Regions from separate parts of the Lysinibacillus sp. FSL R5-0849 genome, predicted to be linked through region 3. Evidence: riboswitches for the same ligand, from Rfam matches in the RefSeq annotation. Region 3 holds a riboswitch; each other region holds the start of a gene.
The links. A riboswitch is a leader RNA that binds a small molecule or an ion and turns the genes downstream of it on or off. The one in region 3 is predicted to bind cobalamin.

Region 1 (8,455 bases), 440 kb from region 3:
AAAGTGTATGTTGTACAGCCTGTAACACTTCTTCAAAAGTGGAATATTGCTGGCCATATTTAATATTGGGTCTTGCAATAAGAATTGTTTCTATAGAACAAGCAAGGGCTGCCTCTAGCTTCTCGTCTACTGAGCCGACTTTGCCACTTTCTTTGGTAATCATTAAGGTCACTCCATATTGACGGAATAATGCTTCATTTAATTCCTTTGAAAATGGGCCTTGAATGGCTACAATATCTCGCTGTGCCACACCGAGCGCCTCACATTTTTCCATATTGTCAAGTCGTGGGAGCATACGAGCAATGACTCTTGTATTTTCTAAGCCTTGTAAGACTTTCGTAAATGTAGCAAGCGTTTTACTACCTGTTGTCAGCATAATAACACCACGCTTTTCTGCTGCTAACTGAGCTGCTTCCTCATAATCCTTCACGACTGTTATAAGTGGGTGTACATAATGTTCATGAGCACGTTCATAGCGAATATAAGGAACTTGCGCTTTTTCAGCTGCTGCCATGGCATTTTTCGATGCCTCTTCTGCAAATGGATGAGAGGCATCTACCACCAATTGAAAGCCTTGTTCCGATATAATAGTCGCCATTTCTTCCGCTGTAAGTCGCCCTATTAAATGAGGTAAGCCAGCGTCAGCAAGACTAGAGGCTGCCGATTCCGTCACAACGGTGGCAGTTACAGCATGTCCCGTCCTTTGCAGTTCAAGGCCTAGATTCCTTGCATCACTCGTCCCTGCTAACATGAAAATCATTTTACTGGCTCCTCTTCATGATGATGATGGTGATGGTGATCGTGTCCATGATCATGGCCGTGGTCGTGGTGGTGATCATGGTCGTGATCATGATGGTGATGATGATGTGCATGCCCATGAATAGCAGCGTAAGCCCGATATTCTTCAAGATCTTTCATACCTGTTGATGTACCATTCACCGCTTGCTCAATACGTTCTAATAGAACATTTTGTAAACGTTCATGGTAGCCAAAGTAGTTGGCAATTTGAATCTCACATGCTGGAAATTGCTCATTGTATTTCTCACACATAACATGCATACGCTCCATTAAAATACCCGTGAATAAAAAGTAAGGAAGCATAATAATTTTTTTAGCACCTAGTTTGACACAGCGTTCAATGCCTTCTTCAACACGTGGGTCCGTTACGCCCATAAAGGCACTTTCTACGTATTTAACAGGTAGTTTTTCCCATAGTAATCGTGTAATTTTATAGAAATCTCCATTTGCATAAGGATCACTACCTCCTCGAGCAATTAATAAAATGGCTGTGTCTTCCTGTTCTTGTTCAGTATCAAATCCAATTTCAACTAAACGATCCTGTAATATCGCAAATATTTCTTCATGAATGCCAATTGTTTGACCATATGTGAATGTGATATTCGGATAATGCTCACGAGCATGCTCGATTTCTGCCGGAATATGTAGCTTAGAATGACCTGCATGAAGTAAAATAATCGGGATGACATGTACCTCTGAAGCACCCTTTTTCACACAGTTTGTAATACCTTCTTCGATGTTAGGAGAAGCAAATTCAAGGAAGCATGTTTCCACTAAATATTGTTCATCAATGCGAGATTTCATTTGCTCGATAAATGTACGCACCTCATCATTTCCTGCTGCTAAACGGCTCCCATGGCCAACAAATAATATAGCTTTCATCTCTTTTCTCCTCACTAGTCGCCGCACGGAGCTGGCTCTATTTTTATTTTGGAAGACATATCTTGATACGTAAAATGCAATATCTTTTTCACCCGCTTGAAGTATTTAAATAGACGCTCGTTTGGATGCGCATTGGCTTTATATTCTTCAATAATATCTGTAATTAAAGGGATTAATTGATCAGGCTCCAAACCTTCTACAACAGGCTGTGCTGCATGAGCCGTACGTCCGACTGGTTTCGCTCCAATAAAGACATCAAATTTACTTTTGCGATAGACAATCCCAATATCATCAAACACGGCTCGATAACAAGCCATTCCACAGCCATTGAAGCCAATATTTAATGTTTTCGGTAATGACATACCGCCAAGCTTTTCTTGAATTTCCTCCGCATATGGAATGGAATCTGCTTTTTCACCGTAGCAAAAATCACAAGCCTTCAACGATAACACATCACCAATTGGTGCTAATAAAAAGCCTACTTCCTGTAATTTCTCAGTGATACGTTCAGGCGTTGTTGTAGGTATTTTTAAATGGATTTGATGATCTGGTGTATATTCCATTGATCCTTCTTCTCCTACTACCTCTGCTAACGTCATCATTTGCTGTGGTGTGAAAAATTTATTAGCCACGCCAGGGCTCACTGCTAATTCAAAAATGGATTCTATTTTTTGTTGTACAAGCTTTGGAGTAACCTTGATAGCACTTGTTCCCTTTACCATTGCAAGTGCCGCTGTAGCCATTTCAAGTGCTGTTTTTTTCGGCTTTGGCATAACGGCTATACTGGGTTTATTCATTCTCCCTGCATTAGGGTCTGCCGCAAAGTCATTTCGTGCTGTTCCTGTCTCTTGATTCATCGCCCATGGCTCATTTTCTTCCCGTAAGCGTTGATGTGGACGTAATGGCTGTTTTTCCTCACCAAGTGTATATTTACGTTGGTAGCCTCGCGGTGTAATCATTTTATTATCATAGAAGAACGTAGATGAGTTTCCGATAATAACTGTTGTCAGCATACCAATATCATGTTCCAGCATTTCTGCCAATGTCGTCATCGTCACTTCCTGACGTTCTCGATAGGCACTTTTTACAAGCCCTACTGGTGTGTCAGGAGAACGATATTCTAAAAGAATTCGTTGCGCTTCGACAATTTGTCTTGTACGGCGACCACTTTTAGGATTGTATAAAGCAATAACAAAATCGGCCATAGCTGCGGCTTCCACACGCTTCGCAATTAAATTCCACGGAGTGAGATGGTCACTCAAACTAATGGTACAAGCATCATGCATAATGGGTGCACCAAGTAAACTAGCACATGAATTGATAGCTGAAATACCTGGGACAATCTCCACTTCAATACCAGTTGCCTCTGTCCAGCCTAGCTCAATTAATACTTCATACACCAATCCCGCCATACCATAAACGCCTGCATCTCCACTCGAAATGACCGAAACAATACTTCCTGCCTCTGCTTGACGAACGGCCTCCTGAGCACGTGACACTTCCTCTGTCATACCTGTACTGACAATGGATTTTGCGCTGACTAAATCTTGAATCAGTTCAACATAGGTTTTATAGCCTATGATCATGTCACTTTGTTGTAAAGCCTCTACTGCACGTGTCGTAATATGCTTAAAGTCTCCAGGTCCAAAGCCTACTACGAAAATTTTCCCTTTTTGCGCCATGTTTTTACCCCTCTTTCACCTTTTCAATCCCTTTAATGGCTGTTGTTTGCGCTGTTCGCTGTAATGTCCCTTCTCGAAGTGTAAAAACATGATCGTTATATAAGGATTCATGATGCAAATCCTGTACAAGTGTTCTAGCATGCTCCGTTGACGGTACACGATACCAATTCCCCTGAGGGTAAGCAATCACAACACAAGCATCCTTGCATCGTCCATTACAGCGCGTTCTTGTCGTATGTATTTCTTTATCTAGTGCGTTACGCTGTATTTCATCTCGTATAGCTTGGGTAATTTCCTCCCCATCCTTGTTCATACAGCTACTGCCATTGCAAATAAAGAGATGTGTTTTCATCCCCTCTAAATTCCACGTTGTCATCTTATATCTCCCCTCATTTGCTTTTGGAAAAAAGAAAAAACCTTTACTCTGCCGAAGAGTAAAGGTTTGTAGAAGCCAAATAAAAACGAATAGATTGAAAGACAGATCCTCGCTTTTGCTTCAACTTCTCCCTCCGAAAAGTTTGCATGCACAATCTGATAAGCAGGTTTCCTGACTTAAGCTTCATTTTACTGTCGCACCTTCCCTAGTTTGCACAGGTGGCATTGCGATTTCATCAGCTATTACAGTAGCGGGGGCTGTATTGGACTTTCACCAATTTCCCTATTATCTCGAGTTCTTCGAGCACTTATCGACGTTTTATATGAAATTTTTAATCGTATACATAATAGAAAACTGTCTTAATCATATCTTATTATTTTAAAATTTCAATATTTCTTTAAAAAATCATGACAAATTTATCAATTTCATAGGAGGGGTGAAAGCTATTAAAAATTTGAATTTGCCTTCTTTAATCCTAAAAAACGTTAGTTATCAGAATTTTCGACATTGATATTCTATTTTTAATTTTTTATAAAAAAAGTATAGCATAATTATGGAAATTCGTGATACACTTTGTCGTGAAATCTCACAACTTACTATTTTTCGGTGTAAAATGCTCGTCATTTTGCTTAAAAGGGAAGCCGGTTTAAGTCCGGCGCGGTCCCGCCACTGTAATAGGGAGCTTTATAGAAAATGTCACTGTCCAATGGATGGGAAGACCTATAAAGTGTTGAACTAGAGCCAGGAGACCTGCCGAACATAAGTGATCGTTTCAGCCTACGAGGATAGGTGTGCGGCTTAGCAGATGAAAATGTTATTTGCTTTTTTAGCTATGCACTTTTCCAACAACGGAAAAGTGCTTTTTTATTACGCACGCTACATTCTAAAAATCTATTTACAGTTTGGAGGAAAAAAATTGAAGCTGTCTTGGTGGAAACTTAGTTATTTTCTATTGGCTTTTTTAATGGTGCCAAAGCGTGCCTTCGCCATGCATATCATGGAAGGTTTTTTACCAATCGAATGGGCTATTTTTTGGTGGGTAATCTCCATCCCATTTATTATTTTAGGATTGCGCTCTATTCGTAAAACAATTGATGAAAACCCTGAAACAAAAATGATTCTGGGGCTGTCCGGTGCGTTTGCCTTTGTCCTATCAGCCTTAAAAATCCCTTCAGTTACAGGGAGCTGCTCACATCCAACAGGAGTAGGTCTCGGAACAGTATTATTTGGACCGTTAGCCATGAGTGTCATCGGGACAATTGTTTTATTATTTCAATCTTTACTTTTAGCTCATGGTGGGATCACAACATTAGGGGCTAATGCATTTTCGATGGCTATTGTAGGACCGTTTATCGCCTACTTTGTATTTAAAGGGGCAAAACAATTGGGGTTATCGTTTTCATTAGCTGTTTTCTTTGCGGCCATGCTTGGGGATTTAGGTACATATGTGGTGACTTCCATTCAATTAGCACTAGCCTTCCCATCTGAAGTTGGAGGCTTTATGGCTTCCTTTACAAAGTTCGCAAGTATTTTTGCCTTAACACAAATCCCATTAGCTGTGAGTGAAGGAATATTAACAGTTATTGTCATGAACTTCTTGAAAAAATATAATATTAGCGAATTAAAATCTTTACGTGTTTTCTCTACAAAGGAGGCGCACTAATATGAAACGAAATTTATTACTTTTAGCAATCGTCGTACTATTGGCGATTATCCCTCTTTTCGTCCAAAAAGGAGCAGAATTTGGAGGAGCCGACGGTGAAGCAGAAGCAGCCATTGGGGAGATCAATGCAGAATATGAGCCATGGTTTGATAGTTTGTGGGAACCACCTAGTGGTGAAATTGAAAGCTTATTATTCGTGCTACAAGCAGCTATTGGTGCTGGTTTTATCGGCTACTTTATTGGCTATATGCGTGGCAAGCATAAAGAAGGTTAAGGATTATGTTACTCATTGATAAGTATGCGTATCTCAATAAGCTAGCGTTCGTTCATCCGCTAGAAAAAATGATATTTTCATTAGGACTACTTTTATTCACGCTTATTATGAGAGATGAACGACTTTCACTCATTACATTTTTTGTAATGAGTGCTTTTATCATTTGGGGCGCGAAAATTCCACTAAACTATTATGCGAAGCTATTATTACTACCTGGTTTTTTCTTATTCACAAGTCTCTTATCAATCATCATTTCGATAGCTCCAGCAGCGCATACATTACCAGCCCATATGGGGGCATTTACGTATATGAACTGGACAATTTTTATTGGGAGAGCCAGTATCGCTACCGCCCAGCAACTATTCTTTATTGTACTTGGCAGTATAAGTTGCTTATATTTTTTAGTTTTAACGACATCTGTACAAGGAATTTGTTATGTGCTTCGACAATGGCGGCTACCTACTTTATTAGTTGAGCTAGTAGAACTCACCTATCGTTTTATTTTTATTTTTTTAGAAAGCATGCAAAAAATTCATTTGGCCCAGCAAGCCCGGCTTGGCTACCACTCACCCATGCAATGGTTACGTTCAGTGTCTATGCTAATTGCCGCGTTGTTTATTGAAATGTTTCAGCGCAGTCGAGAGCTTAATCATGCCATGCTGGCGCGTGGTGGTGAAACGGTTTATTGGCATGAAACGGGCGCCTATAGCAAAAAAAACTGGCTTGGTATAACGGCTATTTTTTTATTCCTCATCGTATACGGAGGGTACTTCTCATGACAGCATTTTATTTTAAACTAAACAACCTGTCATATGCCTATGCAGATGGTACGAAGGCTTTGACAGATATTACATTAAACATTCCAAAAGGGAAAAAAATCGCTATACTCGGTCATAATGGAGCAGGAAAATCCACTTTATTTCAGCACCTTAATGGTATTTTGAAACCAACAGCTGGGACCATTTCATTTGATGGAGAAAAACTTCAATATAATAGAAAGGCATTAAAGGCTCTTCGCCAACAGGTTGGAATCGTCTTTCAAGATGCTGATAATCAGCTTTTTTCAGGAACTGTTAAGCAAGATATAGCCTATGGTCCAATGAATCTAGGATGGCCTACGGAAAAAATTGAAGAAAAAATAGCATGGGCTGTTGCACAAACTGAAGTGACAGAGCTACTAGATAAACCCATCCACTTTTTAAGCGTAGGGCAGAAAAAGCGTGTGGCCATGGCAGGTGTATTAGCGATGGAACCGACTGTCCTTTTATTAGATGAACCAACAGCGGGTCTTGATAGCTATTACGCTACACAAGTTTTTCAATACTTAGCCAAAGTAGAAGACCATGAAAAAACGATTATCCTTGCGACTCACGACATTGCCCTTGCCTATGAATGGGCCGATCAAATTATGGTCATGGAGGCAGGAAAAATTATTTATAATGGTGACCCTGTCGCCTTATTTTATGAAGAAGAATTGCTAAAACGGGCACATCTTGAACGACCATGGGTATTTGACATGGCTTTGGCTCTACAAAAAAAGAAATTATGGCACGAAAATATTTCAATTCCTCGCTCTAAGCATGACTTACTGCAATTGATCGAACAGCTATATGTAGAGGCGTAATGGTATCATCCATAAAAAGTAACGGACAGTTCGTTTTTAAATCGCAGAGAAAAATTTTCCTCATTTGCGAAACTTTTCTAACGTTTAACCGTATTAGTATAGTCGAGACATATTATAGAACATCAAGGAGAGATACAATTGAAAAGTTGGTTTAAAAAATCAGTCGCTGTCGCAGCATCCGCTGCATTAATGGTTCCTGTCGCTTCAGCTTTTGCTGAGGAGACACCACAACAAAGTGCGAAGAACGTATTAGCAAGCAATTCACAACATGCAGGTAAGAATCTTACAAATGAAGACAAATGGATGAGTAAGGATACGATTATTATCAAGCATTCTGGCCTTGATAAAAACGTACATAAAAAAATCGGATCTAAGGTCATCCGCTCCATTCCTTCATTAGGCTATGATGTGATTCAACTTAACAAAGGTGTATCCATAGAAAAAGCCGTCTCTTACTATTTAAAGCAGCAAGGGATTTCAAGTGTATCCCCTAGTTATGTCTATCATTCTTTCAACAAAGAAACTGACCCAAAGAAACAAGATATGTATCATCTAAGCCTCTTGCAAATGGATCAGGCTCTAGCATTAGCTGGGGAACATGACGTAACAGTAGCTGTCATCGATTCTGGTGTTGATTTTAAACATCCCGATCTAAAATCTCAAGTACTCACACCTTATAATGCAGCTGCACCGGCAAATACATCTTATCCAGGTGATCATGGAACACATGTTGCTGGGATTATTGCCGCAGCTAAAGACAATGGCATTGGTGGACATGGAATTAATCCACAAGCGAAGCTACTACCTATTGATGTCTTTAACGGAAAAGAAGGAGCAAATGATTTTATCATTGCACAAGGTATTCTGTACGCCATTGAGCAAGGTGTTGATGTCATTAATATGAGTTTAGGAGGCTATGGTGAATCACCACTTATGCAGGATGCTGTTCAAAAAGCTATTGATAGTGGCATTACGATTGTCGCAGCGGCTGGTAATGAGTCGACGGATGAATATTCCTTCCCTGCTTCCTATGAAGGTGTAATTAGTGTTGGTTCCACGAATGATCGTAATAAGCTATCAAGCTATTCCAATTATGGTCCCTCTGTCGATGTCGTGGCTCCTGGCGAAGACATCTACAGTACTGTACACGATGACA
Region 2 (8,455 bases), 1.1 Mb from region 3:
ATCGTATAGAATCTACAATCGTTCCATAAAGTCTATTTAAATCTGCTGGCGTGTTTTCTATCTTGTCGTACCATTTATCATAGTCTTCTGTCCAAAAATCATTAAAACCTGTGGCTGTTTCAGGATGCGGTTCATTAATTACATTATATCCTACCACTGCGGGGTGATCTTTTAAGCGCATGGCAAGATCTTTCCAGAAAAGCGCTGCTTGCTCATGATAGTTAAAGTCTTGCCAAATTCGGTCATCATTTTCATAGTTATTAAACTGTCTCCAACGGTTTCCCGGAAGACTAAGAACAGCCAGTACAACTTTTGATCCTCTTGCATATGCTGCATCTAAATCTTCTTTTAACATCTTAAAATCATTTTCAACAATTCCCTCATACTGATCTGCATTGCCGATTAAAAAATCTTTATTAGGAGTAGCATCAGGTTTATCTTCAAATAAAAAATCTCTTTCTTTTGCCCATTTATCAGGCGCTAAACGGATAAATTCAATGTTGAATTCATTAGCCTCTTCATAATTTTCTGGCAGAGAAGTGGAATTCATAAAATTTGTACCTTTTCTTTGCTCATCCCAAAAACCATTTTGCATCTGTGGCGTTGCCAGTTTCTCTTGTTTCTTTTGTTTTTCTTCTTGCTCCACAGAACTACAGCCAGTAGCAAAGACAACTATTAAAGCACACCAAAGGGGACTATCATGTTGAACTTATTTTTCATTCGTTTCCTATGATTTATTTCTCTCATATTATCACCTCATGAAAATCGTACTGAACCTACGTTACACGAATGTGACAATTTTAAAAAAATAAAAAGGATTGAGTTCAGTATCAAACTCAATCCTGACATACGCCTATTTAAAACTTACTCTTATTTTGTACCACTCGCTCCAAATCCAGAAGTTCCACGAACCGTTTGAGATAATTCATTGACTTCCAGTAGTTGAATAGTAGGGACAAATTGAATCACCATTTGGGCAATTCGCATAGATTTTTCTACTAAGAACGTATCTTGACCATGATTAATTAAAATAACACCGATTTCCCCTCTATAGCCTTCATCGATTGTTCCTGGGCTATTGAGCACTGTAATACTATGTTTTAAGGCTAGTCCACTTCTTGGTCGAATTTGTGCTTCCGTTCCTTTAGGTAATTCAATTTGAATGCCTGTTTTAATTAATTTAGTCCCACCAGCGGGTATCTCTACAGTTTCAATGGAATAGAGATCCATCCCAGCATCACCGGGATTAGCTTGCATTGGTAGCATTGCATCTGCATGCATTCTTTTAATTTTTACTTCTACGTTCATTGTTCTTCATCCTAACGATTAAAATTAAATGTGTCATCTGTAATTGGCGCTACTTTTGCTTTGGCATAGGTAGCCCCCTTTTGTGAAAAGAAATCATATGTGGAGCCCTCATTACGAATTCCATTCATGACGATTGGATTCACTTCTTCTTCTGGGAACATGGCTTCAAAGCCGACATTCATTAAGGCCTTATTAGCATTATAACGCACATAGGCTTTTACCTCAGGCGATAATCCTGTCTCCGCATAAATATCCTCGGTATATTTCATTTCATTTTGATATAAATCCAGCAATAATTCATAACCCCATAATTGTAAGGATTCTTGTTTTTCTTTAGAAAATTGCTTATATAGATTTTGAGCAAAAAACCCTACCGCTACGCCATGAATGGACTCGTCGCGCAAAATGAGAGAAATAATTTCAGCACTGTTTCTTAAAAAACCTTGTCCACCTAAGTATAATGGGTAGAAAAATCCAGAATAGAAAAGGAAAGATTCAAGCATAACGGATGAAAACATCGCTTTCCATAAGCTCTCAGAGTCCCCTTCTTCTATACTATTATAAATATCCGCAATCTTATTTGCCTTATATTGTAAATATTCATTTTTCTTTACCCATTCAAAGAGCTCGTCTATCTCCTCGTTTGTACAAAGCGTTGTAAATATATAAGAATATGATTTAGCATGTATTGCCTCAAATGCATCAAAAACGGTTAATACAGCCTTTTCCTGTAAATCGTCTGTATAAGCAGCAACACGATTCATCCCTATATTCGTCTGAACGGTATCAAGCAAAGTTAGTCCTGCAAACACTTTTTTATATGTGTCCTGATGCTCAAAACTTTTCCACTGTTTAATATCTTTACTCACAGCAATTTCTTCAGGAAACCAAATTTGCTTCCATTGCTGGTCCCAGAAAATTTGGGCAAGTTCACTTGTTGCCTTATTCCAGTTGACTGCCTCATACACTATATTTGACATGCTACACACTCCTCTAAGCTTTGTAATCGTTGACGAACATAGTAAACGGACTTAATCCCTTTAACCCATGCATAAATGTATACTTTAGCTAGTTGTTCTGTTGTCCAATTGTCAGTGACATAAAGAGTCATTGAAATACCTTGGTCAACGTGTTTTTGAGAAGCTGCGTATAAATCAATTAAATCATAAGGATCAACATCATAGGCCTCTACATATAAATGACTGTTTTCGTTTGTTAAATGTGGCATTGGATAAATCGTGCGACTATCTGCATAATCACGGACCTCTACACGCTCTGTACAAGGAGAGATGGATGCCGTACAGCTACGAATATACGAAATACTGCCGGTTGGTGCTATCGCTAAACGATAGGAATGAAATAGACCATATTCCATAACATCTTCCTTTAATAATTCCCACATTTTATTAGTGATAATTGGAATGTTGCCAAGTGCTTTTAACACAGCAGATGATAGCTCTTCTTCATTCTTATTTACATATTGATCAAAATAGCTACCGGAAGCATAATCGCTATCTTCAAATCGGTAGAACGTTTCTGCTTTTTCTTTAGCCATTTCCATCGATGATTTAAGAGAATAATAGTTCATTGCTTCCATAAAACGGTCCATGAAATCAATAGAATCTTTCGAGCCATACATAATGCCCTCCGTAACAAGATGTCCATGGAGATTCATACAACCTAGCCCTACTGAGTGCATTAATCGATTCGCTTTTGCCACCGATGGGACATTTTTGATGTATGTCATTTGTGACACATTTGTTAATAAGTGCATAGCTGTATCGATTAATGTTTCAAAATCATTTACTTTACTCGCTGCATGAATATCAATTGACCCTAAATTACACGACACATCTAACCCATATTCGTTTGGTTGATCTTGATCTGTAATGACACTAGTTTCTTGAACTTGCAAGATTTCAGTACATAGGTTTGACATTTTTACACGACCGATATTTTTTAGTGGATGTACTTCATTGACATTATCATCAAAAATTTCAAAAGGATAACCTGATTCAAATTGAGCTTTTTTCACCTCAGTATAGAGTCTACGCGCATTCAAACGTTTAATTTTACGGATTTTAGGATTATCAAGTAGTTCATAGTACATTTCTGAAATTGAAATTTCCGACATTCGTTTACCATATACTTTAAAAATATCATATGGACTAAATAACACTATATCTTTATCACGTTTCATCAGATCGAAGAAAATACTTGGAATAATAATTCCTGTTGATAGTGTTGCGAGGCGAATTTTATCATCAGCATTTGGTTTTTTTGATGAAATGAAATTCTCTATATCTGCATGGAAGATATTTAGGTAAACAACTCCTGAGCCATTTCGTTGACCGAGCTGATTAGAATAACTAAAAGAGTTTTCTAATAATTTTGCAACTGGTATAACACCACTTGCACGGTTTAGTATTTCTTTAATTGGATCACCTAAAGGACGTAAATCCGTTAAGTTGACCCCGACCCCTCCGCCTAGGCGTGATAGCTCTAAACAATAGCCAATATTTTCAGCAATACTATTCATAGAGTCATCCATTGATAATTTAAAGCAGCTTACTAATTCACCACGGGCTTTTTTCCCACTATTTAATGCTGTAGGTGTTGCTGGCTGATAGGCTTCCATCATTGCTTCAACAGAACGTTTTGCTAGCACAGTATTCCCTTGTGCTAAGTACAGGGCAATAATGACAATACGGTCCTCATATTTTTCTAAGATTTCTTCACCATCACGACTTTTCATAGCATAGCTGTCATAAAATTTGCTTGCACTCATAAATGATGGGAAGCGGAAATTATAATCATATGCTTTTTTGTACAGCATCTTTATAAAATCCATCTCGTACATGTCGATAAAATCTTTCTCGTAGTAACCCTCATCCACTAAATAGCGGATTTTTTCCTCTATATCTATAAAATAACGTAAACGTACGTTGACATATTCTAAAAAGTAGCGGCGAGTAGCCTCACGGTCCTTTTCTAGCTCTAGTAGTCCCGTTGTACTATAACGATTCAGTACGTCATTATTAAGCTTTAAATAAGTTTTCATCCCATTACCCTCGTTTCATAAAACATTTGTATTGCTTCATAATCTGTTTGATTGCCACGCAAATCTAACTTCCTCACTAAGGGTACATGATAGGTAGTAGCAATTTTTTCCCCAGCAGCGCCAAAGACATGATGTCCGAAGTTACTATTGCCACTAGCAACTACTCCTTTACAAAAATCTCTATTTTTCTCTAAAAAACGTTGCACTTTTGCCGGAATGTCACCTAAGCCATCTGTATATGTAATTAAAAGATAAGGCTTATTCAAGCTTAATTCCTCAGAGAGTTCAATAGATTCTGCCCTTAATTTAGATACTACATTACGGACATTTCCTGTACGACTAGCGTAAACGATCATAGTGTAATCATCTCAATACGAGAAACAATTTCCTGAACCTCACCTATAAATGTTTCATCTACCTCTAAAACAGGCACACTTAAAAAACCTGCATCTATAATTGTTTTTTTCGCTTGTTCATCGTGATCAATATTAACAATTTCAGCTTCAAGTCCTGCTCGTTGTAATTCGGATTTTACCCAAAGGCATTTTGGACAGATTGTTTTTGTATAAAGTTTCATAGTAATCCCTCTTTTCATAAAATAAAAAAGCTACCTCTTCTAGAGAGATAGCTTAAATGGAAACGTTAACATACTAAAAATACGGACGTTCCCATCTCTTAATCCCCGAAGAAATGATAAATTTGTTTTATATAGGCAGGTCTCCTGGCTTTGCTTCAATCTCTGATTTCCTTCCCATGCGAATGCACACAGTGGTTACAATCATCGTCAGCTTCACAGTTGCGGGGACAGCGTCGGAATAGTACCGAACTTCCCTATTAAACTACATATAGTAGTACCTACACAAAACGAACACAATATATTGTTTTTCGATAGTTTTAAGTGTACCATCCTTTATATAAAAAGTAAATCGAGAAATAAAAGTTCATCAATTTGAGACTAATCATATTTTCTGACATAACCTTGTAGAACGAACTAAAACATAATCATATAAAATATAACCATGTAGCGATAGCATTATTTTATTAAAAAATAGGAACAAAAATAATAGTCGCTTATTTACCTAAAAACGTAGCCACCCTAGTAATTTTATACATAAAAAAGGCATCTTCCTTTACAGTAAAGATGCAATTATGTCTAAAACTATGAGTATGATGTAAATCTCGCATCCTACTCTATACATCCTATCTTCGTAGATTTTTTATTGTACTAGTCTAAAGTAGGACTCCTCTCTTACGATGATGACACATTTTAGTAGTCGTCATAACATTACGAAGACTACTAAAATGTGCTCAACATACAGGTGAGAGGCAACCAACGGTTCTACACTTTTCAGCTAATTTACAATGAATATGTACCTTTTCTAGTTATTCTATATTTATTTATAGTATAACATATCCAAGTTCATTCTCCGCCAGCTTGACTAGTCATATTCAAAATAGCTGATGAATTTTATATGACTCATCAGCTAACCATAAATTTAAAATCTTTCTATTGTTATATCCATGTTTATGCTTGAAGCAGCCTTAAAGCCTTCCGCAGCTGCAATCATTAAAGAAGAGGGACCACCCTTTTCCGTTTCACCAGCAATATATATTCCAGCCGCAGTTGTTCGTCCAGCACCATCAGTCATAATTGTTCCGTTTTCATCAACTTGACAATTTAGCTGTTTAGCAAATTTATTGGGACGATAAAAACTTGGCACAACAAAACCACCCGCTCTTAAAATATTGTCACCTGTTTCTAATTCAACACTAGATAAGTTACCATCATCCCCATGTAAATCTTTAATAGTATTTGTATACGCCTTAATTTTCTTTTGTTCAAAATCATTTTGAATCTTCTTGGAAAGTTGATGACCATTCGTAAAAACAATTAAATCCTGTGACCAATTAAAAACCAATTTCGTCATATGACTAATATGCTCCTCGTTTTCTGCAATGATAGCCAATGGCTTGTCTCGCAGCTCCCAACCATCGCAATATGGACAGCTAAACAAACTTTTACCATAATATTGTCTGATTTGCGGGAGTGGAAATTCCTCTTGTATTCCAGTAGCTAACAGTATTTTTTCAGTTACATAAGTTTTATTTTCCGAAGTATTGACTAGAAATAAACCAGTTATATCATCTTTAATTATTTCTATGACGGTTTGATCCATCATTGTTATAGAAGGATAAGATTCTATATCTTTACTTGCGAGATTCTTAAATTCTTGTGGCTTTATCCCATCTCTTGTTAAAAAACCATGTGACTCCTGAGTTACACGATTCCGATTTGTTCCATTATCAACTAGTGCAACCTTTCTGCGCGCTCTTCCTAATGTTAAGGCAGCACTTAACCCAGCAGGGCCTCCACCTATAATCATACAATCGTATTGATTCATCATTATTTCCCTCCATATCACAATATATTACAGACCTTTAATATCTGTAATTAAGACAAAAGACATCGCTAATTATATGTATGATATCTTTTTCATTCCATTTGTTAAGCCAATTATATATGAGTCATTGATCTCAATAAAAAAAGATACAGTTTAGCTGGTTGGGTCTAATCACTCTATTAAGGACTTAACATATCTATAATATCTATTTAGTTTTTTCTCGTCAAATTTTTCGTTTTCATGCCTAAAATACCGACTAAGCACCGTTAGTTGAAGTACATCTATTCACTTTATAAAGGTAATTCTTTTTATCTATTTTATGAAAATGAACCCACTCTCCATTTTTCATAGATATTGATAAGATGAGAAAAGTAAAAGCCACTCCAAATGGGTTTGGAATGGCATACTGATCTTCATGAATATGATCCATGCAGTTTAAATTAACAAGCCACTAAATGATTGACATATGCCTAACATTCTTACTGCAAGTAGTTATTACTTAAATTCAATTTCCTCAGCAGAAGCCCCTTTTGTATACGTTATAGTCGCTCCAGCAGGTAAATTACGAATTTCTTTTACATTTTTTCCTTCGATAATAATTTCACCAATTTCCGTACCTTTAAAATCAATAATCGCATTTCCTTTTTTAGGACTGATTGTTACAGTTTTGTCTGCAAATCCTTCACCATGGAATTCGGCATATTGACTAAATACTGAAATTCCATTTTTAATATTAGTATTTTTTCCTAACGTTAATGAAATGCTTGGACGATTCATTATTAATTTACCAGTCTTATAGTTATTAAAGCTATATACATTTTCAGGTACTATTGGTGTTGGTATTTCTTCTTTTCCTGCTTTCAAATCAATTTGAACTAATACAGGGTCATGATCCGATGCTCTCCCCTGCGCTTCTGTAAAGTTCGCATTAATATGAATCAAGTCTATAGCCGTAACGTTAGCAAGATTATTCGAAACTAAAATATGATCCAACACTTGATTGTTCCCTTGGAAGAAGTACGTAAAACGATCAGTCTCTGGGGCTTTATCCACCATATTCGTTAAAACATCACCTTTTAATGTTTCAAGTGCTGGTGTGAATTCAAAGTCATTCATGTCCCCTGCTACAATGATATTTATATCCGGATTGATGGCAAGACCTTCATCGATAAAATCATTGATGGCTTGAGCAAGCTGAAGACGTTTTGTTACTGATTCTAACACTGGCGGCTGAGTTGGTCCCCAAAGTGAACCATCGCCTCCTTTAGAATTTAAGTGCGCTCCTATAATGACTACATGCTCTTCCTGGAATTTGAATTCCGCCGCAATTGGTTTACGTGTATCTGCAAATTTAGTTGGATCAACAAAGCCTGGATTTAAAGCAAGGCTTCCATCTGCTGTCCACCCATTCGCTTGGTCACCCGCTCCCTTTGTACCAGTCACTAAAGAAACACGTGTCGGATTATATAAGTAGCCTACACGAATATTACCACCAGGCGCACCGCCTACTGTATTATTAATAGGCATTACGTCAATCCAATCATAAGCAGGGCCACCCGCAGCTTTAATTGCATTAATTAATCGCATATAGCTTTCAGATGCATCAGCATTTCCTGAATCAATTTGTCCATCATTATCTTGTACTTCGACTAATGTAATAATATCTGGTGACTTCATATTTTTC
Region 3 (8,050 bases):
GGACCTGATTATTACTACTGTTATCCGAATGGCGATGAAATCCATACAGTCATTCACCTGTATAGGGCTAAACATGTAAGGGGTGTATTGGAAATGAAAGATGGTGAGAGCTTAAGCCTCACTTATTTCAGTAAGGAAGAACTTCCGAATAATATGGAACAGAGGACGGTCGCTCTCTTATACAACCTAGAGGGTAAAATATGGGGGTTCGAAAGCTCCTTTACGAAGCTTTCCAAATAACAATGTAAGAATTTTAATAAGGACTTTCTTCGCAAAGACATTCCAGTTCATTCTAAAGTATTCTTGTGAATTCTTTCGCGAGGGTGAGTGGGTAAAATCGCGTTGTATAGCTCAAGTGATGCGGAATGCTTAAATGGTTCACCTTTCATACTTTCCTCTACTAGCTGACCATTTTGCATGACAAGGATGCGATCTGAAATAAAGCGTGTAGCCTGTAGGTCATGAGAAATGAAAATGTATGCAAGTTGCAAATCCTTTTGTAGTGTCTGTAGTAATTGAATGATATGTTTTTGCAAAATCATATCTAAACTACTAATGGCTTCATCTAAAACAATTAATTTTGGGTGTAAGGCAAGCGCTCTTGCAATGTTAACACGCTGTTGTTGTCCTCCGCTAAGCTGGGAGGGATACTTTTCGGTAATAGATTTGTCTAACTCTACATGATCAAGTAATTCCTTTACCTTATAATGTCTCTCAGCTGAGCTATAATGCTCGAAATTTAGGTACGGTTCCTCTAAAATTTGAAAAATGGTCTGCTTTGGATTTAATGAATGATAGCTATTTTGAAAGACTGCTTGTAAATCTCTCCGTATCATTTTTTTCTGTTGGCTAGTGGCATCATAAAGATTAACCCCTTGAAATAGAATCTCACCGGCTGTTGGCCTTTCCATTCCTAATATAATTCGGCCCAATGTGCTTTTTCCTGAGCCACTTTGTCCAACAATCCCTAAGCATTCCCCCTCCTGAAGTGAAAATGATACTTTCTGTAATACAGGAGCATCCTGTCTTCGCTTGAATATGAACGGTCTATGTGCATAGTTCTTCTCAATATTTCTCACTTCTAGTAGCTTCAATTTTTTCACCTCTAAAACATAATTCGGGATTGTAATAGTTTTTTTGTATAAGGATGCTGAGGTGCATCAAAAAAATCATAGACATTCGCTTGTTCAATTATTTCCCCCTTATACATCACGGCCACGTCATCAGCAAGTTCAGCAATAACGCCTAAATCATGTGTCACAAGAAGGATGGCTGCCTGTGTTTCCAAGCGAATACGGTCAAATAAGGTCAATACCTGCTTTTGATTGACTGTATCAAGAGCTGTCGTTGGTTCATCAGCTATATATACCGAGGCTTGAATTGCCAGTGACAAAGCAATCATTACACGCTGTAGCATTCCCCCACTTAATTGGAATGGATAATAGTGTAAAAGGCGCTCGGGATTAGGTAAATTAACTTTTGACATGCTTTCAATAGCAATTTGTCTTATTTCATTTTTAGTTATAACAAAATGAGCCTTTAATGATTCACGAAAATGACCTTCAATGGTTTGAACACGGTCAAAGGCAGTCGAAGGATTTTGCATAATAATGGAAAGATGTCTACCACGATAAGCTCTCATTTGAGCAGCAGTTACCTTCAATAAATCTTGTTGATGGTAGAAAATTTGCCCTTTGGTGATCTGTGCTCTAGTCGGCAAGGCTTGCATGATAGCTTGGCAAAGCATCGTTTTCCCACTACCGCTTTCCCCAATAATTCCTAACACTCGGCCTTGATAGGCTGTTAAATGAATGGAGGATAAAATATTCTGTTCTCCAACTTTGACCGATAAGTCTTTCACTTCTAAAACTTTCTTCATAACTACCCCTTTACTGATCAGGCTTCTTCAAACTACTTGCTAAAACATTACATACTAGGACAACAAGGACGATAGCAAGCCCAGGATATAGCATTAATTCAGGATGTTGGCGGATATATTGCTTCCCTTCATTTACCATCATTCCCCATTCAGGGGTAGGAGCCTGCACACCAAGCCCAATAAAGGAAAAGCCCGCAATCTCTAAAATGACCTTCCCCATATCTAATGCCACAATCGTTACAATCGGTGGCCAAACATGAGGGAGATAGTGACGAATAATTAATTTCGCACCTGTAGTACCACTAATTCTTGCCGCTAGAATAAAATCTTTTTCATTCATGCCAATAAATAAACCTCGGATTAGCCTCGAATAATAAATAAGCTGTGTTAAACTAAGTGCAATTAACACATTTTTCAAGCTCGGTCCTAATACACCTAAAAGCCCAAATGCTAGTACAAGTGTTGGAAAAGCTAATAAAATATCGCATACCCGAATAAATAGCGCATCTATTATACCTCTTTTTAAGGAGACCCATGCGCCCAATAGTATCGCTACTAGAATAGCAACTATTTGTATGACGAGCGCCGCACCTAAAGAATACCGAATCCCTAAAAGCAATCGGGAGAAGACACATCTTCCTAAATGGTCTGTTCCTAATGGATAGTCCCATGAGGGTGCTAAAAATTTCTTAGAAATATCGACTGCTAAAGGGTCATGAGGCATAATGAGTGGGGCAAACAGTCCGAGTAAACCAATAAAAATCAGTAAGGTGAGACTAATATATCTTCTCATATGTATACGTCCTAAGTTCACTTTACTCTCTCCTATCCTTCATCATCAGATGAGGATCCAATAAACGATGCAATACATCTGTGCCTAAATTGGCGAGCACATAGATGACAGCAATCACCAACACATAGCATTGTACAACGGGGTAATCACGATTCGTTATGGATTCTATTATATATCGACCGAGTCCAGGCCAACTAAATACTTGCTCGACAATGACAGCACCACCTAGCAAATTTCCGAGTGTCATCCCAAACAATGTTGATATCGGTATAGCAGCATTCCTCCCCACGTGTCGAATGAGAATGACCGATTTTCTCAAGCCTCTAAGCTGTGCATATTTTACATATGGCTGCTCGTATTCTTCGATCATGGCAGAGCGGATAAACTGTGAGAACAATCCGATTGTAGGTAAAGCTAAGGTGAAGGCCGGTAAAACTATATGTGCTATCGAACCTTTTCCATTCGTTGGAAAAATGCCAAGTTTTAAGCTGAAAAGATAGAGTAGGATAAACCCTAACCAAAATGTTGGAATGGATACACTTAGGACTGTAAATAATCGAATGATTTTATCGATAAAGGAATGCTTATATAATGCGCTCACAACCCCTAATGGAATACTAAAAGTTAAAATGAGGATAAATGCTACTAAAGCTAATTCAATGGTAGCGGGTAGTTTAGCAAATAGCTCATGAGCCACGGGTAATTTACTAACAAAAGATGTCCCAAAGTCTAGCTGTAAAATGCCTTTTACCCATAGCAGATACTGCATGATAAAAGGCTTGTCTGTCCCTAATTCTTCTCGTAAAGCTTGTATAGCCTCTGGTGTTGGGGCAATTCTTGAGAGTCGAAGGATGACCTCTGCCGGTTCTATTGGTACGAAACGAATAAACACAAAGGTCAGAATAGATACGCCTACTAATACAAATGGTAGAGTGAGAATTCTTTTTACACAAAACATCCAAGTCGATTCGTACATGCCGTCACTTCCTATTTCATCCGATGATAAAAAGAGAGTTGCCCTATTTCGACACACTCTCTCTTTCATACTTAGTTTTCTTTATCCATTTGCGCATATGGAATGTCATACTCAGAAGCACGTGGTGCAAAATCCTTCATATATGGTTGATAAATAACATTATTTGTTTCATACGATATTGGATAGAATAATGCTTGATCGTGGAACATTGTTAAAATATCCGTATATAGCTGCACGCGTTCCTCTTCATCGGTACCGACTAATAATTGATGTATGTTTGTATCGATCTCCTTAGCATTTGGTAAGCCTAATTTTGCTTCATATACACCACTAGCATTTGGCGTAGCTGATTCATTTGCAAAGCTATGTGGATCAGTCGGCGGTCCATTTGTTCGCCAGAAGTTAATATCAACCTGATCATCCATTAATTTTTGCAGACCAACCATAACATCTGCCCCTTCAATATTTAACTGTACCCCTATTTTTGCTAGCTCGCCTTGCATTAACTCCGCCATAGGTTTTTGAATGGCATCAGTAGCAATATAGATTAAATCTAATGTAAGGGGTTGACCATTTTTCGAACGAATTTTTTCACCCTTCTGTAGCGTCCAGCCCGCTTCATCTAGCAATTTCTTCGCTTTTTCAGGATTATATATAATGGGCGCTAAATCAATATTGGCATAAGGAATGGCATTCCAGAATAGCGTGTTTGCCACTTTTTCTGTACCATGTGTAATATTGTCTACCATTTGTTCTTTATTGATAGCATATTGAATAGCTTGTCGAACCTTTAGCTCAGCTAACGGTCCTGACTGAGTATTGAACAGTAATGCTTTCGTAGACAGCGGCTCAGATGTAGCTGTTTTATATTTGCCACTATCTCTTAAGTACGTATAGTTATCTAAACTAATAATCCCTCGACCATAAATGACATCTAATTCTTCATTTTCAAAGGCTAACGAAAGGGATTCCGAATCTGGAATGATCTTAACCTTTATTTTATCTACGAGAGGTTTTTCACCCCAATAATGTTCGTTACGGCTAAATAATGCATATTCATCTTTTTTATAGTCTGTTAATACCCATGGTCCTGTGCCAATAGCTGATTGAATGGAATCATTTGTCGCATCACCGTCTGGAAAGCCATTATCCCCTAAAAAACGGAAAGGTCTGACAAAGGCTAATTCGTTTAACACAGGGTAATATGGTTCGTCTAATTGCAAACGTATTGTTGATTCATCTACTTTGACGACCTCTTTAATATGGTTGACCATACCCATCCAAGAATGCATGTCACGATTCGCTAATACTGCATCAAAATTGCGAATCACATTATCAGCATTAAAGGCAGTCCCATCCGAATAGTTAACATCCTTGCGTAAATGAAACGTATAAGCAGTTTTATCCTCTGAGATGTCCCAGCTTTCTGCTAGCTTTGGTGTAATTGTGCCATCATCGTTATACGCCACTAAAGATTCATAAACCATGGCTTGAGCAGTCATCTGATTTGGTAAATATGTATGGGGATTTAATGGCCCTACATCTAATGGCCATCCAATCGTAATCATTTTTTCATCTGTTTGTTCTGTTGGTGCTGAATTTCCTTTGTCCTTTTCTGAGCTTGTACAACCTGCAAGAAAGCTCAAGGTCAAAACAAGCAGGAAAGGCAGTAAATACTTCGTCCATCTCATTTTTTGTCTCCTATCTCTATTCCCTGTTCCTATCTACAAAATGAATAGAAAGAAGGCATAAAAAAACCTTATTCCACAAGAATAAGGACAGATAGACCTACAAATACGTAAGCTTCCATCCATCTCCCTATCTTTCGTAGATCATCAATGAATCTTCTTACAAGCAGGCATTCTGGCTTATGATTCATCATTTTGCTTCACCTTCCCAAGAAAGAACTTAGTGGTAATCGAAACAAAACTCCTCATTTACAGCTGCGGGACAGCATGGGATTTACACCCATTTTCCTTTTAATTGAATGAAAAATACTTTCATTCAAACTTGTAATGCAATATTTGAAATTAGTAATAAACATAACATGCTGAAATGTTCACGTCAATTTTATTTTCTGAATATAATAAAACCTCTATACAAAAAGACCAGGTAGATGACCTGATCTTTCTTTAACTCCTTTTATTATATTGTTTTCGTTATCTTGATATAGATTCCTTCACCTCCTGACGCAATATTTTAGTAGCACCTACCATATTAGCTAAAGCCGCGATTGTTTCTGGCTCTTTCCTTGTTTTTAAGCCACAGTCAGGATTAACCCAAAATTGATGTTTGTCTAGAACTTGTAAACTATCTTTCATAATGGCTAACATTTCGCCTTCACTCGGCACACGTGGGCTATGAATATCGTAAACACCTAATCCGATTCCTTTTGTATAAGGTTTTACTTGAAGGGAAGAAATTAGCTCTCCATGGCTACGTGATGTTTCAATAGAAATCACATCTGCATCTAGCGCGCTAATGGGTTCTATGAAATCGTTAAATTCGCAGTAACACATATGTGTATGAATTTGTGTTTCATCCTTAACACTCGATGTAGCAAGCTTGAAGGCATTGACCGCCCAGTCTAAGTAAGCCCCCCATTCTTCTTTACGAAGAGGTAACCCTTCACGGAGTGCTGGTTCATCCACTTGAATAATGAAGATGCCAGCCGCTTCTAGTGCTTCCACTTCCCTGCGAAGTGCTAATGCAATTTGATAAGCCACATCTTTTCGAGAAATATCATCGCGTACAAAGGACCAATTTAAAATGGTCACTGGCCCTGTCAGCATCCCTTTTACAAAGCGCTTCGTTAAGCTTTGGGCATACGCAGACTCTTTCACGGTAATGGCTGAAGACCATGCAACATCTCCATAAATAATTGGAGGCTTCACACAGCGAGAGCCATACGAAACAACCCATGCTTTTTCAGTAAAGGCAAAGCCCGTCAATTTCTCACCGAAATATTCAACCATGTCTGTCCGTTCAAATTCTCCATGAACTAGTACATCTATATCAAGATCCTCCTGCAAGTGAATCCAGCGTTTTGTTTCCAGTTCAATAAATGCTTCATAGTCTTCATTCGACAATTGTTTCTTTCGCCAAGCATTACGATTTCTCTTCACCTCATCAGATTGAGGGAAGCTGCCAATTGTCGTTGTTGGGAAAAGGGGTAGTCCTAATGCCTGCTGCTGTATTTTTTGACGTTGACTAAAATCATTATGTCGCTCAAAATCCTTTGTTGATAAGGATTGAGCGGCTTGTTGGATAATCTTATTTTGACGAATTGAATGATTTTTTAGTGCTTCAATGGCCTTCATACTTGCTGAGAAATTATGACGTAGCGTTCCGTCTTGATTTTTTCTATATTTAGTGAGCTCAATAAGCTCTTCGATTTTTTCATCAGCAAACGCCAGTGCTTGTTTGAGAACAGGGTCCAGCTTCTTTTCAAGTGAAGTAGATATTGGCACATGTTGAAGGCTACTTGAGGGTTGAATCCACAATTCCTTAGCATCGCTAAGCTTTTCAATAGCTTGAATCGTGGCGTTAGCCTCCGCTAGGTTGGAACGCCATATATCACGACCATTAACAATACCAATAGCTAAAACTTTATCCTGAGGGAAACCAAATTTTCGAAGGGACTCCATATTCCCTTTATAGCCATGTACGAAATCTAAACCAAACCCTTGGACAGGCAATGTAATCAATGTTTCATAGGAGCATAATGCTTCAAAATATGTTTGTAGCATTAGTTTTGCTGCTGGAACGGTTGTCGCTAACTGAGCATAGATTTCCTGTACTAGCTTCCGTTCTGCTGAGTCGAGTGTCGTCACTAAAGAAGGCTCTTCTAATTGAATCCACTGGGCACCTGCATCTACTAATTCTTGAATAATCTGAGCATAGAGAGGTAATAGAGCTAATAAATATTCGACCTGCGTTAATTTATTGTAGCCCTTAGTTAACTTATAAAATGTATAGGGGCCAATAAGTGTCGGCTTCGCAATAATACCGAACGCTTCTTTTGCCTCTAAAAAGTCGGCCAATACCTTATTTTCAGTTAGTTGCAGCGGTTGCCCTTCATATTCAGGGACAATGTAGTGATAGTTGGTATTAAACCATTTGGTCATTTCACTAGCTACTGCTGAATGATTGCCTCTCGCTACACTGTAGTAGGTATGTAAATCTACCCTTCCACCTTGCCAGTTAAAGCGCTTGGGTACTAAGCCAAACATTAAGGCTGTATCTAACATTCTATCGTACAATGTGAAATCCCCCACTGTCACCATATCGATGCCAGATTGTAGCTGCTTTTCAATCCGCGATAACCGAATACTTTTTAGGGTTTCCTGAAAATCCTCTTCCGTTCGTTCTTGACGCCAAAATGCTTCTAACGCCTTCTTCC
Region 4 (8,455 bases), 1.9 Mb from region 3:
TACACAAGAATACAGATCGAGCATTTGTTTTTGTGTGAAGTCCTGTATGCGTCCCACCCCAATAGAAGGCATATCGTCTTCACTTTCAGCATTTTCTAATGCCTCAAAATCAATGGGTGTTAAAGTGCCTGTTCGGTCTAAACGATTCATGTAAACATTAAGCGGGCTTACAATTAAATGGAAATGTTTAGATTGTGGTACATACACAAGGAATGTTAATAGAATTAATAAATGTGCCCACCACATGACATAAAACACACCAGCAGCTACTGACGCAGGTAGGAAACCAAAAATAGTAGCAATACTAGAAGCTACTGGTTCTGTATAGGTTAATCCCTCTCCATGCCAAATTAATCCCATACCATTCGCAAGTAACGTCGATACCATTAAGCCACCAATGAAAATTAATACAAGACCGTTTTTCCATCCACGTTTTAAACGTACTAGCTTTTCAACATAGCGGCGGTAAAATGCCCAGACAACCGCTACCAAAATCATTAAGACCACAAGTTCTTGGAAGAATGTAAAGACACCATAGAAAATACCCAGCGGTAAATGTGTGCCTGGTGCTAATCCTTTCCAAATTAAATCAATCGCCCCTAGCTGTACCATTAAAAATCCATAGAAAAACATTACATGGATTAAACCACTCTTTGGATCTTTTAATAGCTTGTTTTGGCCAAATACATTGACCATAATATAGCGAAGACGTTCTTTTACACTTTCATCAAACTCAACCTTTTTCCCCAATTGCACATACTTATAGCGTGTTTTCAACAGATAGAAGAACAATCCTACTGCATAAAGTACAACCACGACTGTTAAGACAATGTTAGCAATTAATAATGGACTCATGGTTGGTCCCCCCTTGTTTGTCGTAATTTTTCTCTCTTTGTGATAAATTTGCTAGCTCATACGGAAATGTTCATCACATCGATATTATATTCCTATTCTAATAAATGAGTGAGCATTCAGTCAACATAAAACGGAAATATTTCTGATAATTTTATATTCTTACATTTTACAAGAAAAAAAGCCACCCTGAATTTTTTCAAAGTAGCGTTTTTTACTTTCTGTAGAAAACTAAATTTTACTTTTTAAAAACATTCCCACTGCGAATATATTCAACATCCGCAACATGTAATCGAGCATTTACTACTCGTGCAGCTGCAAATAAATAATCTGATAATCGATTTAAATATTTTTGTACAACTTTTGGCACATCTTCAACTTCTTTCATAAGTGTCACCATTTCACGCTCTGCTCGCCGAGCAACCGTACGCGCAATGTGTAAAGTTGCAGCTGCTGGTGCCCCTCCTGGCAAAATAAAACGTTGTAATGGTGGCGCTTCATCTGAAAGTGCATCAATACGAGCCTCTAGCACCTCAATTGGTTGTTCAGTTAGCTTATAATGCCGTTCTTTCATCACGTTGGCTAGATCACCACCGGCATCGAATAGTTCATGTTGAATAGTTTCTAAATCCGTTAAAATATCCTTGAAAAGTGCTGGATCTAATTCACTTACAGCTTTACCAATAAAAGAATTTAATTCATCAATAGCCCCATACGTTTCAACACGTAAACTATCTTTATCAACGCGTCCTCCTATAAGACTTGTTTTACCCGTATCCCCTGTTTTTGTGTACAGCTTCATTTCGCTCATCTCCTAAAATTGATTTTTGTAATTTCTGATAGCCTGAACCGTAGTTTCAAAAACACCCTTTGCAATCATTTTACCAACTTCCGTAATGGGACCACCATATAACATTTCTGTCCCTTTTTGAGTTGCTGCAATTAAAAGGCTATCTGTAGCAGTACCTGTAGCAATTGTTCCACTACGCTCATCACGAATATTTTCTGATTGCATAGCCTTCGTTTTCGCTTCTGTAGCTGTCATCATGGCCTGAAAAAATGCTTCCTCCGATAAACAGCCGTTGATAATTACCCATGTATTAATAGTACCAATATATGGTTCATCCTGCCTTTCGTGCACACGAGATACATCTACTGCATTCCCTACACCAGCAGTAACAGCTACTATCACACTGCCAAATGGTGCAGGTAACTCATTGATCGCCACAAGAGCTGTTGGCACTGCTGTCAGCATGACAACTGTATTCGTAGGCGAAAAATGGCCTCTTTGCAAAAATTCATTAACCTCTCTCTTTACATCACTAATCACATAATCACTAGGAACAGAGCGGTTTAACAAGCAATTATGCCACCCAATTCCAGGGTTATGGACAGCAGAGGATACAGTTTTTATAGGAATCTCTGACTGGAGCTGAATAAACTGTTCCGTTATTATAAAATGTTCTTTTTTTATTACAGCGCGCTGTTGATAGTCGCTTGCTGCAGGCATCATCGTAATTTGTGGTTTAGGTATTTCTGGATGAGCATAAGTAGCTACTCGTGCTTGATAAATTTCTTCTATCTGAGAAGCAATTAATACTTCATGTGGTGCCCCAAAAGCTCTCATTTGTCCACTTTCCATGAGCAATAATTCATCACAATAGAGAGAGGCTAAATTCATATCATGTAATACCATCACTACCGTTAAACCACACTCTACAGCTTCCTTCCGCACCATATCTAAAATTTGCCGCTGATGGGCAATGTCTAAATGATTTGTCGGCTCATCTAGCAGTAAAATTTCCGCAGTTTGAGCAAGGGCCTGTGCAACAAAAACTCTTTGCTGTTCGCCACCCGATAAAAATTCCATCGGTGTATGCTCATAACGTTTTATGCCTGTTTGTAGCATTGCATGTTGAACCGCTTGCTCATCTTGCTCAGACCAACTTGAAAAAAAACCTGATTGATGTGGATAACGTCCAAGCGAAATAGCCTCTCTAACACTGTTTGAAAAAGCATTCGCATGGAGCTGTGGTAAAACAGCCATTTTTTTTGCTAAAGCACGGGCATTGTAGGAAAGAATGCTTTGTCCATCAATAGAAATCGTGCCCTCAACTGCTGGTAGAATACCACTCATTACCTTTAATAATGTTGATTTCCCACTACCATTTGGCCCTAAAATGCCAAGAATCTTTCCTTTTTCAACTGTAAAGCTTATATCCTTGACGATCGGTACGTCTTCATAACCACCTGATAGATGTTCAACAACAATCACGCCCGTACCCCCTTGCCTCTTCGTTGCTTATAAAAAATATAGGAAAAAACAGGCGCTCCAATAAATGCCGTAATGACACCAATGGGCAGTTCCCTTGGCAAGATGATGGTTCTTGCAACTAAATCACAAATAATAAGTAATGTTGCCCCATTAAAAAAAGATAATGGGAGTAAATGACGGTGATCAGAGCCCCAAATCATTCTTGTCATATGTGGTACAACTAACCCTACAAAGCCAATTGTGCCTGAAACAGCAACTGCTGCTCCAGTTAGCATGGAGCCACCTACTAAAATCAAATACTTACTTTTCTTTACATTGACACCTAAATGCTTCGCTCTTTCTTCCCCATATAACAGAACATTAAGCTCACGTCTCTGAGTCCACAGCATAAGGGAACCAACAATGACAAATGGAATAATCATTTGAACATATGGCCAACCACGCATAGAAACAGAACCGAGTAGCCAGCCGATTACTTGGCGTAGCTCCTCTCCCGATAAAGCAATCATTAACGAGATTAACGATCCTAAAAATGAACTAAAGATAACTCCTGTTAAAATCAGTGTTTCCATCTTTAAAGAACGGTCTACTACTCTAGCAAAGCTCATCACAATCACCATTGTAATAATTGCGCCTATCATGCTAAAGGTAGGTAAGGCATACAAGCCTACAACAGGTATAGAAATATTTAAAAAAATTGTCATGACTGCGCCGACAGAAGCACCAGATGAAATACCTAATGTATATGGATCTGCTAATGGATTTTTGAGCAAGCCTTGGAAAGCCGCTCCCGCAATGGCGAGAGAAGCTCCTACTAGCCCCGCTAAAAGCACACGGGGCAACCGAATTTTCCAAAAGATATTGGCAGCTGTTTCATCAACTGACTGATTCCACAGCACTTCTATCGGAATATGAACAGAGCCTATAGCTACGCCACACCAGATGCTAATGATAAGAAGCGTATATGTTAATACATAGGCTGTTGCTATTTTTTTCACTTAAATACCTCAGGGTAGATAGCTTTTGCTAATTCCTCAAGGCCATCCGCTAAACGTGGTCCCTGACGGCTTGTTGTGCTTTCATCTACTTGCACAATAGCATTATTTTTCACTGCATTAATTGTATCGAAACCAGCACGCTTTGGTATTTTTGTTAAAATATCAGGTACATAACTATATGTCACCACGATGACATCTGGATTTTTTGTGATAATTTGTTCTGCACCAATTTCATACCAATTATCACCGTCTGCTGCTACATTTTTTGCATGGATCATCTCCAGCATTGCGTTCATAAATGTGCCTTGACCAGCTGTATAAATATTAGGTTCATCAGAGGCTTCTACAAAAACGTTCTTAGGTTCAACGTCTTTCACTTTCCCCTGAACCTCTTCCACTTTCGCCTTCATGTCAGCAATGATTTTTTCAGCTTCTGGTAATTTCCCTGTAGCACGCCCAAGCTGTTCAATCGTTGTATAGGTTTCATTAAAATCTTGGGCATTTTTTACAACAAATACTTTCACGCCCGCAGATTCTAGCTGTGCTATGGCTGATTCCGAAAGAGACATGCTAGATTCATGTGCAAAAACGATATCTGGCTTTAAGGCAATAATTTGTTCAATATTGTACTCCATGCCACCAACCTTATCCTTTTCAACTACCTCTGGTGGATAATCGTCGTTGTCTGTAACCCCTACGATTTCATCCTTTAAACCTAGGCCAAACAATATTTCTGTATTACTTGGAATAAGTGACACTATTTTCTTAGGAGGAGCCTCTAGTGTAATATCCTTCCCAATAGCATCCGTTATAGTCATAGGGAATGTTGCTTCTTCCGCCTTAGATGTTTCTTGTTGTGTTTGCTCTTCTGTAGGTGTGGAATTGTCTTTTTGCGCCTCTTGTCCACAAGCTGCTAGCAACCCTATCGTTAAAAATGCCGATACCCCTATTTTCCAAAATTTCTTCATGTGAATCCTCCTTCGTTGATTTGTGCGTTCATGTGTTAGAAGTATTCCTCCATCAAAATAAGACCCCTCATCTTCGAATGATGAGGGGTCAAAATCGCACCAAAAAACTGATACAAAATCCACCATCCTATCCTCGTAGGCTGTAATGTCTATGCTATAAAGGCAGGTCTCCTGGCTTGTGCTCAGTACGTTTTTTCAAGCCTTCCCGAAATCTTCAGTGGCATCATTTGAAAAAACTCACACTTACAGTGGCGGGACCGCATCGGAATTACACCGATTTCCCTTTTCACTTTACTTAAGTAAAGAACCTTTATAATATTCAGTTGATTTTATTATACATGAAATTAAAAAAAGTCGCCTCTATATCAAGGCGACTCCAAAGGTTATTAGACGATTTCAGCAAAATACTGTACGGTTTTCATCGGAGCACCGATCGTTCGTAATGACCAAGTTTGCTCTAAATAAACATCCGCTAGTTTATCATATTTCCCACCAAACTTTTGTGCCCACTCAACGGCTATGACACTTTCATATAATTGAGCCATTTTTTTGGCAACATCCTTTGCTTCAAACGTTTTTGTCGCTTCATCGAGAGTACTAAAAATTTGTAAGGTTGCCGATAGTTTAGTCAATTGCTCTTGAACGATTTTCACTAATGAATGGTCTGTTAATACTTCTAATCGCTTGCTCATCACTTGAACAAACAATTCATGTGCCCTGTATTTATCCACTAAGCGAATAAGCTCCAAAGCTAGTATATTAGCCGTACCCTCCCATACCGTCAGCACTTGCGCATCTCTCAGTAAGCGTGGTGTTACAAAGTCCTCAATATAGCCATTCCCGCCATGTAGCTCAATTGCTTCACTTGCATAATGGACCGCCTGCTCTGCCGTTTCCTTTTTCATAATGGCAATATATAAACGGTTCATGATGATGTCTTGCTCTGTTCCCTGACCACCTGTCACTTTATCGTATAATTGAATAAGATCAAAAATCGTGGCTACTTCTACATGCAGCTTAGCGGCATATTTACCCAATGTATCCTGGATCATAGGATACTGTGTTAAAGGTTTACCAAAGGTATATCGATTTGACACATAATGCTTCGCCTCTAAGAAGCCACGGCGCATAATACCAATGGATGCCACAGCATTACAAATTCTTGATAAATTAAGCGCCTCCAGCATATAATAAATCCCTTTATTTTGATCACCAACTACATAAGCGAGTGCTCCATCAAACTCAACCTCACCAGATGGAACGGCTTTCACACCTAATTTATCTTTTAGTCGTCGAATACGAAGTTGGTTAGCCGATCCATCTTCATTACGCCATGGAACTGCAAATAGAGTTAATCCTTTAGAGCCTGCTTGTGCACCCTCTATTCGTGCCAATACCATTGCAACCCCACACATCCCTGCATTGGAGGCGAAATACTTTTCACCATAGAGGCGGTATTCATTCCCCACAAGTTTTGCTTCTACTACATTCGCACCAACATCTGAGCCTCCTTGTCGCTCTGTTAAAAATGTCGCTCCCTCATATAGCTCCATATCGCCTGTTGCACAAACATGCGGTAAGAAGCGCTGCTTAACTCCTTCCTCTGCATAATGGTCTAATAAATAGGCAGTAGCCATCGTTAACGTCACAGGGCAATAAAAACCGGGCTCCGCATGTGACAGTAAATAACCTTGCGCAAAACTATAGACATAATTCCCTTTGTGACCTAGTTGGGGAATATCTTTATGCACATAGCCAACAATCCCCGTATTATATGTCTCCTCAATTGTTTTTTTGTAGCCGTCATTGACCCATACCTCTGAAACCTCTTCGCCATAGGCATTATACCTTTGAAGGCGAGGCTCTCCTTGTCGATCAGTATGTTTCGCCCTCACATCTATTGCACCCGCACATAGCTCACCAAAGTCCGTCAATTCCCGATGCGCATAAGATGAAAATTCTTTATCGAGCATCATTTCCAACACTTTTTGAAGCGTATCATCATCTGTAAAGAAATTGCTTGTGCCTGCTATTTCCTGTTGTAAAACTTTCATGCTATCTCACCTCTTGTCCTTTCAAAGATTGTTTTAAAATTTTGCCTGACGCATTCCTTGGTAGCGCTTCCACTTTTTCGAAAATTCGCGGTATTTTATACTTAGCAAGCTGCCCCTCTAAATAATCTTTTAGAGCCTCTTCATCAATATCCTGTTTAGCGGAATAAACAGCCTTCACTGTCTCTCCCCATTGTGGATGTGGAACACCAACCACTGCCGCTTCAAATATCCCCTCAAAGCTTAAAAGGCAATCTTCAATTTCTTTCGGATAAATATTGACTCCTCCCGAAATAATCACATCTTTTTTTCGATCAACAATCCAAATAAAGCCGTCTTCATCCTTACGAGCTAGATCACCTGTTTTTAACCAACTGTCTATAAAGGCCGCATTGGTTGCCGCTTCATCTCTGTAGTAGCCAAGCATATTACCCTCACCAAATAAAACGATTTCCCCTACTTCTCCTGCTGGTACATCTTCGCCACTGTCGTTAACAATACGTATCTCTGTACCTAAAGGTGCTCGCTGTCCAATACTCCCAGCCTTTCCTTCATGCTCCTTGCCAAATAGCAATGATCCACTTGGCCCCGCCTCTGTTAATCCATATACGCATGTTAAATTAGTTGTGCGGAATGACTGTTGAATGAAACGAACTTCGTTTTCAGATAAAGGTGCACCTCCATATACCCACCATTTCATGGAGGACAAATCAGCTGATTGCAATCTCGGCATCTGTGCTGTTAATAAATAAGCAACAGGTGCGCCAAAGAAATGAGTCGTTTTTTCCTGTTCAATGGAATCCATTAATAAATCTGGTGTAAAAGTTGGCGTTAACACATTTGTAGAGCCTACAAATACACCTGCCATTAAAAATAAATGCAATGGAGCCGAATGAGTTAATGGCATCATTAGCAATATACGGCTTTCAGGCTTGACCTCCATTTCAACTGCAATCATTTGTGCAACCGTTAAAATATTACGATAGCTAAACAATACGCCCTTTGGTTTCCCAGTCGTACCTGATGTGTACAAAATGGTCGAAGCATCATCTTCGTTTAACTGACATTCAATCGTTTGGGAACTGGCACTTTGAATCATTGTTTCATAATGAAGCCAGCCTGCTACTTGTTGGCCTGTTTTAATTTTTAACGGGATTACGGCAATATGCTGGACTGCCGCAAAAATGGCTTCATGTGCAATAATCACCTTTGCCTCAGCATGCTGTGCCACATACTCTACTTCTTGTAATGTAAACTTAGCATTGACTGGGACGACAATAGCACCCATTCGCTGAATAGCAAAATAGCTCA

Region 1: it holds a riboswitch for cobalamin, as region 3 does, so the genes downstream of both, MKY80_RS14070 (energy-coupling factor ABC transporter permease) here and nikA (nickel ABC transporter substrate-binding protein) in region 3, are expected to answer to the same signal.
Region 2: it holds a riboswitch for cobalamin, as region 3 does, so the genes downstream of both, MKY80_RS06290 (glutaredoxin) here and nikA (nickel ABC transporter substrate-binding protein) in region 3, are expected to answer to the same signal.
Region 4: it holds a riboswitch for cobalamin, as region 3 does, so the genes downstream of both, MKY80_RS02520 (ABC transporter substrate-binding protein) here and nikA (nickel ABC transporter substrate-binding protein) in region 3, are expected to answer to the same signal.

Annotation. Positions count from the first base shown of each region.
Region 1 is NZ_CP152004.1:2,862,739-2,871,193, forward strand. Features, by position in the region: gene cobK (precorrin-6A reductase) at 1-760, opposite strand, end outside; gene MKY80_RS14055 (sirohydrochlorin chelatase) at 757-1,680, opposite strand; gene cobJ (precorrin-3B C(17)-methyltransferase) at 1,695-3,362, opposite strand; gene MKY80_RS14065 ((2Fe-2S) ferredoxin domain-containing protein) at 3,367-3,738, opposite strand; cobalamin riboswitch at 3,882-4,064, opposite strand; cobalamin riboswitch at 4,326-4,511, shown strand; gene MKY80_RS14070 (energy-coupling factor ABC transporter permease) at 4,655-5,401, shown strand; gene MKY80_RS14075 (energy-coupling factor ABC transporter substrate-binding protein) at 5,403-5,675, shown strand; gene cbiQ (cobalt ECF transporter T component CbiQ) at 5,681-6,454, shown strand; gene MKY80_RS14085 (ATP-binding cassette domain-containing protein) at 6,451-7,299, shown strand; gene MKY80_RS14090 (S8 family peptidase) at 7,438-8,455, shown strand, end outside.
Region 2 is NZ_CP152004.1:1,329,036-1,337,490, reverse strand. Features, by position in the region: gene MKY80_RS06315 (cellulase family glycosylhydrolase) at 1-595, opposite strand, end outside; gene dut (dUTP diphosphatase) at 871-1,308, opposite strand; gene nrdF (class 1b ribonucleoside-diphosphate reductase subunit beta) at 1,320-2,288, opposite strand; gene nrdE (class 1b ribonucleoside-diphosphate reductase subunit alpha) at 2,276-4,369, opposite strand; gene nrdI (class Ib ribonucleoside-diphosphate reductase assembly flavoprotein NrdI) at 4,366-4,725, opposite strand; gene MKY80_RS06290 (glutaredoxin) at 4,722-4,946, opposite strand; cobalamin riboswitch at 5,063-5,243, opposite strand; gene MKY80_RS06285 (NAD(P)/FAD-dependent oxidoreductase) at 5,866-6,771, opposite strand; gene MKY80_RS06280 (chitobiase/beta-hexosaminidase C-terminal domain-containing protein) at 7,267-8,455, opposite strand, start outside.
Region 3 is NZ_CP152004.1:2,419,983-2,428,032, forward strand. Features, by position in the region: gene MKY80_RS11800 (NUDIX hydrolase) at 1-240, shown strand, start outside; gene MKY80_RS11805 (dipeptide/oligopeptide/nickel ABC transporter ATP-binding protein) at 288-1,103, opposite strand; gene MKY80_RS11810 (ABC transporter ATP-binding protein) at 1,106-1,879, opposite strand; gene MKY80_RS11815 (ABC transporter permease subunit) at 1,890-2,672, opposite strand; gene nikB (nickel ABC transporter permease) at 2,695-3,648, opposite strand; gene nikA (nickel ABC transporter substrate-binding protein) at 3,720-5,339, opposite strand; cobalamin riboswitch at 5,484-5,677, opposite strand; gene metE (5-methyltetrahydropteroyltriglutamate--homocysteine S-methyltransferase) at 5,808-8,050, opposite strand, start outside.
Region 4 is NZ_CP152004.1:521,486-529,940, reverse strand. Features, by position in the region: gene MKY80_RS02540 (heterodisulfide reductase-related iron-sulfur binding cluster) at 1-855, opposite strand, end outside; gene MKY80_RS02535 (cob(I)yrinic acid a,c-diamide adenosyltransferase) at 1,091-1,654, opposite strand; gene MKY80_RS02530 (adenosylcobinamide amidohydrolase) at 1,667-3,127, opposite strand; gene MKY80_RS02525 (iron ABC transporter permease) at 3,124-4,125, opposite strand; gene MKY80_RS02520 (ABC transporter substrate-binding protein) at 4,122-5,093, opposite strand; cobalamin riboswitch at 5,237-5,420, opposite strand; gene MKY80_RS02515 (acyl-CoA dehydrogenase family protein) at 5,480-7,147, opposite strand; gene MKY80_RS02510 (long-chain-fatty-acid--CoA ligase) at 7,149-8,455, opposite strand, start outside.